Chloroflexus aurantiacus J-10-fl: one gene and its partner. The protein of the gene in region 1 binds, or shares a complex with, the protein of each later gene. Links are inferred from orthologs where the notes say so. Each region holds a gene or a part of one and is shown on either strand. Other genes may lie near its edges.

Region 1 (3,255 bases):
GTCGTGGTCTGGAGCGCCTGCCTGAGCCGCACGAGCCATGGTTGGGCCGGTGCGGATGTCGGTGCCGCCCGCTCCTCTTGCACCACCTCGTTGAGTTCAGCCCACGGCGTACAGTGCAGGAGTTTCGGGATTGCCAGCATCTCCTCTTCGGTCAGCTCAATCTCTGAAGAGCGCTCGGTGATCATATACGCAGGCAACTCATCAAGCCCGCGCACCTCCACCTTCCAGTCGAGATCGAGCTGTGAACCCTCTTCAATCCGTGGCGCGATGACGATCAGGCGCTTGCAGGTGCGAAAGTCAACATCGTTTGCCTTTTGTTCCGAGAGGAACTCCCGCCGATGCTCGTTGAGAAAATTGGTTAGCGCGTGAAAGTAGGAGATGACCTGATTGTACGGATTTTTGCGTCCGGGATTGAGCCGTTTTTGTTCGCCGTTGCGCCCTTCGACGATCCAGGGGCCGTTGACACTCCCGATGACCCGACCGTCGCAATGCTTGAGTTCGATGATGACAATCGCATCGTGTTTGATGATCACCAGATCGATGTTGCGCCCATTGACGCTGAAATTGGCCAGAATCAGAAACAGGCCCTCCAGTTTTTCGAGTGCCTGGGCAACCCCCAGGATCGCCCGGCGTTCCTGGGGGTGTTCCGGTTTCTCGCCAATCCAGACTTGAACGGCCATTTTTCACTCACTCAGCGCCAGTGTTTTGCGCAACTCAACGATCTGGTCGCGTAATGCAGCCGCCTTCTCGAAGGCAAGCTCTTTCGCGGCCTGCTTCATCTGCTTTTCCAGGTCTTTGATTAACTTCAGCACTTCATCGCGGGGCAGATCGACCGCAACGGCGGTGGTTGGCGTCGCCACATACTCGCCGCGCTCTTCTGCCATCTTGCGAATCCGGTCGGTCAGATCGCGCACCCCCTTGGCAATCCCCTGCGGTTTGATGTTGTAGCGCAGGTTGTGGGCCATCTGAATATCGCGCCGGCGCTGCGTCTCGCGGATGGCCGCCTCCATCGAGCGGGTGATCGTATCGGCGTACATGATCACCTTGCCCTCAATGTGGCGAGCCGCCCGCCCAATGATCTGGATCAGTGAGGTCTCTGAGCGCAGATACCCCTCTTTATCCGCGTCCAGGATCGCCACCAGGCTCACCTCCGGCAGATCAAGCCCCTCGCGCAACAGGTTAATTCCCACCACCACATCGTAAACCCCCAGCCGCAGGTCGCGCAGAATCTCCACCCGCTCAATCGTATCAATGTCGGCGTGGAGGTACATTGTGCGTACCCCCATCTCTTTCAGATAGTCGGCCAAATCTTCGGCCATGCGCTTGGTCAGCGTGGTCACCAACACGCGCTGTTTACGCTCCACCCGCCGCCGAATCTCACCGAGCAGATCATCAATCTGACCACGGGTTGGCCGCACCTCGATCTCCGGGTCGAGCAGGCCGGTTGGCCGAATAATCTGCTCTACAATCTGCTCGCTCTTCTCGCGTTCGTAAGGGCCGGGGGTCGCCGAGACATAAATGACCTGGTAGACATGCTGCTCGAACTCTTCAAAGCGCAGCGGGCGGTTATCGAGCGCTGAGGGCAGGCGAAAACCGAAATCAACCAGCGTCTGCTTGCGCTGACGGTCACCGTTGTACATCCCGCGCAACTGCGGAAGCGTAATGTGGCTCTCGTCAATAAAGATCAGAAAATCATCGGGAAAATAGTCAAGCAACGTCCAGGGCGTCTGGCCGGGCGCCCGGCCATCGAGATGGCGGGAATAGTTCTCAATGCCACTACAGTAGCCTACCTCACTGAGCATCTCGATGTCGTACAGAGTGCGTTGCTTCAGCCGTTGGGCTTCCAGCAATTTGCCGGCAGCCTCCAGTTCGCGCACCCGTTCGGCCAGCTCGTCTTGAATGCTGGCAATCGCAAGCTGCAACTTCTCTTTGGTGGTAACGAAGTGTTTGGCCGGATAAATCTCAACCACCGCGTGCTTACACAACACCTCGCCGGTGAGCGGATCAAGTTCGACAATCCGCTCAATCTCATCACCCCAAAACTCCACCCGGATCGCGGTTTCGGCGTTGGCCGGAATAATATCGAGCGTATCACCGCGCACGCGAAACGTGCCGCGCTGAAAATCCATATCCTTGCGCTCGAACTGCAAATCGATCAACTGGCGCATGAGCTTATCGCGGTTGCGTACCTCACCGACGCGCAGCGTGACCTTCTCTTGCCCGTAGTCGTGCGGTGAACCGAGACCGAAGATCGCCGATACTGACGCCACGATCAGCACATCGCGCCGGCTGAGCAGGGCCTGGGTTGCGGCGTGGCGCAAGCGATCAATCTCTTCGTTGATGCTGGCCTCTTTTTCAATGTAGAGGTCTTTCGAGGGCACGTAGGCTTCGGGCGTGTACTCATCGTAGTACGAGATAAACATCTCAACCGCAGCATCAGGCAGAAACTCGCGGAACTCAGCCCAAAGCTGCGAGACGAGGGTTTTATTATGGGCAAGAACCAGGGTTGGGCGCTGCATCTGCGCGAAGATGTGCGCCATGACAAACGTCTTACCGGTTCCGGTGGCACCGAGCAGGGTTTGATGACGGTAACCGGCACGCAGGCCGGCCACCAGTTGCTCAATGGCACGCGGTTGGTCGCCGGTGGGCTGATAAGGCGCTTCGATCCGGAATGACATACGATGCTCGCGTGTTTCTGCGGTGTAGAGACGCAACAGCGCGGGTTGTGTCACCGCTCCAGGGCGGAGAGGGCCACAACGCCGCGCCGATGGTTGGGTTACTTCTATTATACCAGAAGTAGCAACGGTGTGTTGTCAGGATTGAATAAGTATTTGCCACAATTGTAATGTAACAACATCCCCCCACCGTTGACATATTGGCGGTGGGGGGATAGCCTTCGATCTGTATCTACAACGGTTAGCGCAACTCAAACGTCACCTGCACCGACGCGCTGTAGGTCTGCTGGCCGGGTTGCACCGGCGGCGCCACGCTGTCCACGGCTGGCCTGGCCTGAGCCATCACCGGGATTGGGAGAGGGCTGGCACCCATGTTCTCGGTGATGAACAGAACGCGACCGAGTGACGTACCGCTGGCGCGTGCCATCTGCTCGGCACGTGCCCGTGCATTGGCAATCGCCGCTTCGCGGGCCTGGGCCAGCACACGCTCCGGATCGCTAACCCCAAAACTGATCCCGTAGACACGATTGGCACCGACCTGCACCACCCGATCAATCAGACTCCCGGCCTGGCCGATGTT
Region 2 (3,343 bases), 340 kb from region 1 along the record:
CATAGGCGCACCTCCAACCGTGGGTGCCCATCTCTTGCCACCACTGCTCACCATCTTTCATCAGCGGTATCCCGGTATCACGTTGCGCCTGCACGAGGCAGGGATACAGTCACTGCTCGATCTGCTGGAAGCCGGTATCACTGATCTAGCCGTTGTTGCGCTGCCGGTGACCGATGAACAGTTGACGGTAACCCCGCTGTTGAACGAGCCGCTGGTTCTGATTGTCAGTACGACCCACCCACTGGCCCGGCGCAGTGAAGTGATGATGACGGAGTTGCGTCACGAACGCTGGATTCTATCCCCATCAAGCTATGAGTTGCGCGAAGCAACCTTAAAGGCCTGTCGCGAGGCTGGTTTTACGCCTCAGACCGTGCTGGAGGGCGGGGAAACGGAAACCCTGGTGCGGTTTGTGGCCGCCGGATTGGGAGTGTCGCTGGTACCTGCCCTGGCTGTCGCCGGTTGTACTGATGTCGTGCGCCTAACGGTGTCTGACCAACATCTGACCCGTTCACTCGGCCTGGTCTGGCGGAGTGATCGCACAGCTTCGCCGGCAGCCCGTGCCTTGCGCGAGTTTCTGGTGAACGAAGTGCGCCAGCGGCCAATTGAGACCTTTATCCGTCCCTAAGCTGTTCAAGCCGGGCAAAACTCGCCAATAGTCGGCGTTCGCGATCAGCAAAACGGACGGTCACCTCTTCATCACCTTCGATCAGGCGGCTGTCAACGACAATTCCTTCGCCGAAGGTGGCGTGTCGCACGCGCTGTCCAGGGAAGAAAACGGCTTTTTGTGGTGTGGGAAGCGGAGCCTGGTTTCTTGACGTGCGTCGGTTCTGCTCAGACTGACCAGAGGTGCGGAACTGCCACGTTGTCCCAGCTACAGCGGGAATAGCCCGATAACCACGACGATGCACCTGCTGGACGAGTGTCGGTGGAATGTCGTTGAGAAACCGAGAGCGGGCACCGATATTCACGCGACCGAACATGGTGCGTTTTGTCGCATGACAGAGGTATAAACGCCGTTGGGCACGGGTCATCCCGACGTAAAGGAGACGGCGCTCTTCTTCAATCGAGTCGCGGTTATCCAGCGACCGGCTATGCGGCAGCAGTCCCTCTTCAATCCCTAGCAGAAAGACACAGGGAAACTCAAGCCCTTTCGCCTGATGGAGTGTGATGCAGGTGACCGTATCGCTGTTGCGATCAATCGCATCAACATCGGCAACCAGAGCAATCTCTTCGAGAAAGGCAGTAAGTTGAGTCTCAACCGGCAAGTTGACATACTTCAAGGCCGCATTTCGTAACTCCTGCACGTTGCGCCAGCGATCATCGGCTTCATCGCCATCGTATTCGCTGTAGAGGGTTGCGCGCACGTCGATTCGATTGAGCAGATAATCGATCAGATCACTCAGCGCCATCATTCCGTGCAACTGATGCAGCTCGCTCAGCAGGCGATAAAACTCAGTCAGTGCAGTACGCGCTCGTCCACCAAAGGGATGGGAAATCGCATCATTGTCGGCAATCTCGCGCAACGCCTGATAGAGTGGTAGTCCCAACGTCCTGGCCCAGGCGATCAGCTCCGCAACGGTACGCTCGCCAATCCCACGACCTGGCCAGTTGATGATGCGTTGTAGACTGACGCTATCGTATGGATTTGCTATCAGCCGGAGATACGCGAGCACATCTTTGATCTCTTTGCGTTCGTAGAAACGCACCCCACCAACCACGTAGTACGGCACACCGGCATGAATGAGAGCCTCTTCAACCAGACGGGACTGCGCATTGGTACGGTACATGATGGCGCAATCGCCGGGACGAGCCTTTCCTTCCGCGATTAAGCGCAGAATTTCATCAACGACAAACTGGACTTCGTCCTCTTCATCGCTTGCCTCGTACAGCGTGACCGCCTCGCCTTTGCCGTTGACCGTCCAGAGGTTTTTGGCGTATTTGCGTTGGGGGCTGGCGTGCATCAACGCCTGCGCAGCATCGAGAATAGCCTGCGTGCTGCGATAATTCTGTTCGAGCAAAATCACCCTGGCATCGGGATAATCGTGTTCAAATTGCAAGATATTACGAATATCGGCGCCACGCCAGGCATAGATACTCTGTGCTTCATCCCCGACCACAAACAGATTGCGGTCGCGTTCGGCAAGAGCACGCACGATCAGATACTGCGCACGGTTCGTATCCTGATACTCATCGACGAGCAGGAACCGGTAGCGCTGATGGTAATGATGAAGGATGGCAGGATGTTCCTGGAACAGGCGCACCGTTTCGACGAGCAGATCATCGAAGTCGAGCGCGTTGCTTTCAATCAGGAGCTGTTGGTACCGTGTGTAGCAACGGGCGACAATCTCGTCGAAGTAGCTACGGGCAGTGCGAGCAAATGCCTCTGGATCAACCAGCTCATTTTTGGCTCGTGAAATGACCCCTAGAATAGCGCGCGGCGGATACTGCTTTTCATTGAGATTCAGTTCGCGCAACACCCGCTTCATCAGGCGTTCTTGATCATCGCTATCGTAGATCACGAAGTCACGTTCACGACCGAGATGAACAATATCGCGTCGCAGCCAGCGCGTACAAATCGCATGAAAGGTACCGATGGTTATCTCATGAGCAACGGTTTCGCCCACGAGCAGGTTCAGACGTTCGCGAATCTCACGCGCTGCCTTGTTGGTGAAGGTGACTGCCAGTATCTGAAGCGGATCAATCCCCGTCTCGGCGATCAGATAGGCGATCCGGTGGGTAAGCACACGAGTCTTACCACTTCCCGGCCCGGCCAATACCAGCACCGGCCCGGTAACGGTGGTCACGGCACGTTGCTGGGGTTCATTGAGGTTAGCTAAAAGATCACCTGTCATGATCGATTTGGGAATTGGTAATACGTTCTGACAATTCAGGCACGAACAGTATAGCACACCTGCTTTGCTGGCAGGTGGGTTGTTTGATGATGATATCAACTTTTGACAATAATGAGCATTGTCCAGGTGTAATCTTCGTGTTAACGTGCTACCGGGTGTGCCGGCGACACGCCACGTGGGTCGTCGCTGACCCAGAAGCATCGCTTCAGCACATCTGCACTCAGGTGCGCCGCCAGGATGATGGCTGGATAGCATGTCATCCGTTCGCTACGTAGATGAGGCGCTATGAGGTAGTCGGTGGTGCGACGAGCCGGTAAGGTGGAACCCTGCCTCAATGTGGAAAAGCCGGCAGACTAAAACCCCCTGTGCAGTTCAGCACAGGGGGTTTATTCATCGCATAGACAAGTGTTTAATCAGCCGAAGCCGGTGCCTGAGCGATCTCTTTGAGCGCCTCGCTCTCGCGCTTGCTCTGCCAGATTGCCCAGACCAAC

Evidence for each region.
Region 2: the proteins of uvrB (region 1) and CAUR_RS06830 are in contact, whole or in part, in a crystal structure (PDB 7EGT), measured with the Thermus thermophilus proteins. The link is inferred for Chloroflexus aurantiacus J-10-fl from one-to-one orthologs. Residues at the interface, in WP_096411307.1 of Thermus thermophilus: Glu23, Leu25, Arg26, Asp27, Gly28, Glu29, Arg30, Phe31, Arg55, Glu326, Asp327, Phe328, Glu379, Ser382, Gln383, His398, Gly400, Arg401; in WP_096412145.1 of Thermus thermophilus: His654, Arg656, Phe657, Gln666, Asp668, Glu669, Lys680, Arg681, Leu682, Ser683, Lys685, Tyr686, Ala687.

What each region holds. Positions count from the first base shown.
Region 1 is NC_010175.1:1,471,838-1,475,092, reverse strand. What follows is about bases 182-3,112. They hold uvrB (excinuclease ABC subunit UvrB), read right to left. Parts: upstream 2,679-3,112; coding sequence 684-2,678; downstream 182-683. Other genes in these bases: CAUR_RS05575 (SIMPL domain-containing protein), read right to left, coding at 2,917-3,112; CAUR_RS05585 (nuclease-related domain-containing protein), read right to left, coding at 182-680. Outside these bases: more of CAUR_RS05585, read right to left, coding at 1-181; more of CAUR_RS05575, read right to left, coding at 3,113-3,255. UniProt on the Escherichia coli protein: The UvrABC repair system catalyzes the recognition and processing of DNA lesions. A damage recognition complex composed of 2 UvrA and 2 UvrB subunits scans DNA for abnormalities.
Region 2 is NC_010175.1:1,807,865-1,811,207, forward strand. Bases 233-3,251 are described here. They hold CAUR_RS06830 (ATP-dependent helicase), read right to left. Parts: upstream 2,853-3,251; coding sequence 612-2,852; downstream 233-611. Other genes in these bases: CAUR_RS06825 (LysR family transcriptional regulator), read left to right, coding at 233-625. In the rest of the region: more of CAUR_RS06825, read left to right, coding at 1-232; CAUR_RS06835 (sodium-translocating pyrophosphatase), read right to left, coding at 3,262-3,343. UniProt on the Escherichia coli protein: A helicase with DNA-dependent ATPase activity. Unwinds DNA duplexes with 3'-5' polarity. Translocates on single-stranded DNA with 3'-5' polarity. Initiates unwinding more efficiently from a nicked substrate than double-stranded DNA.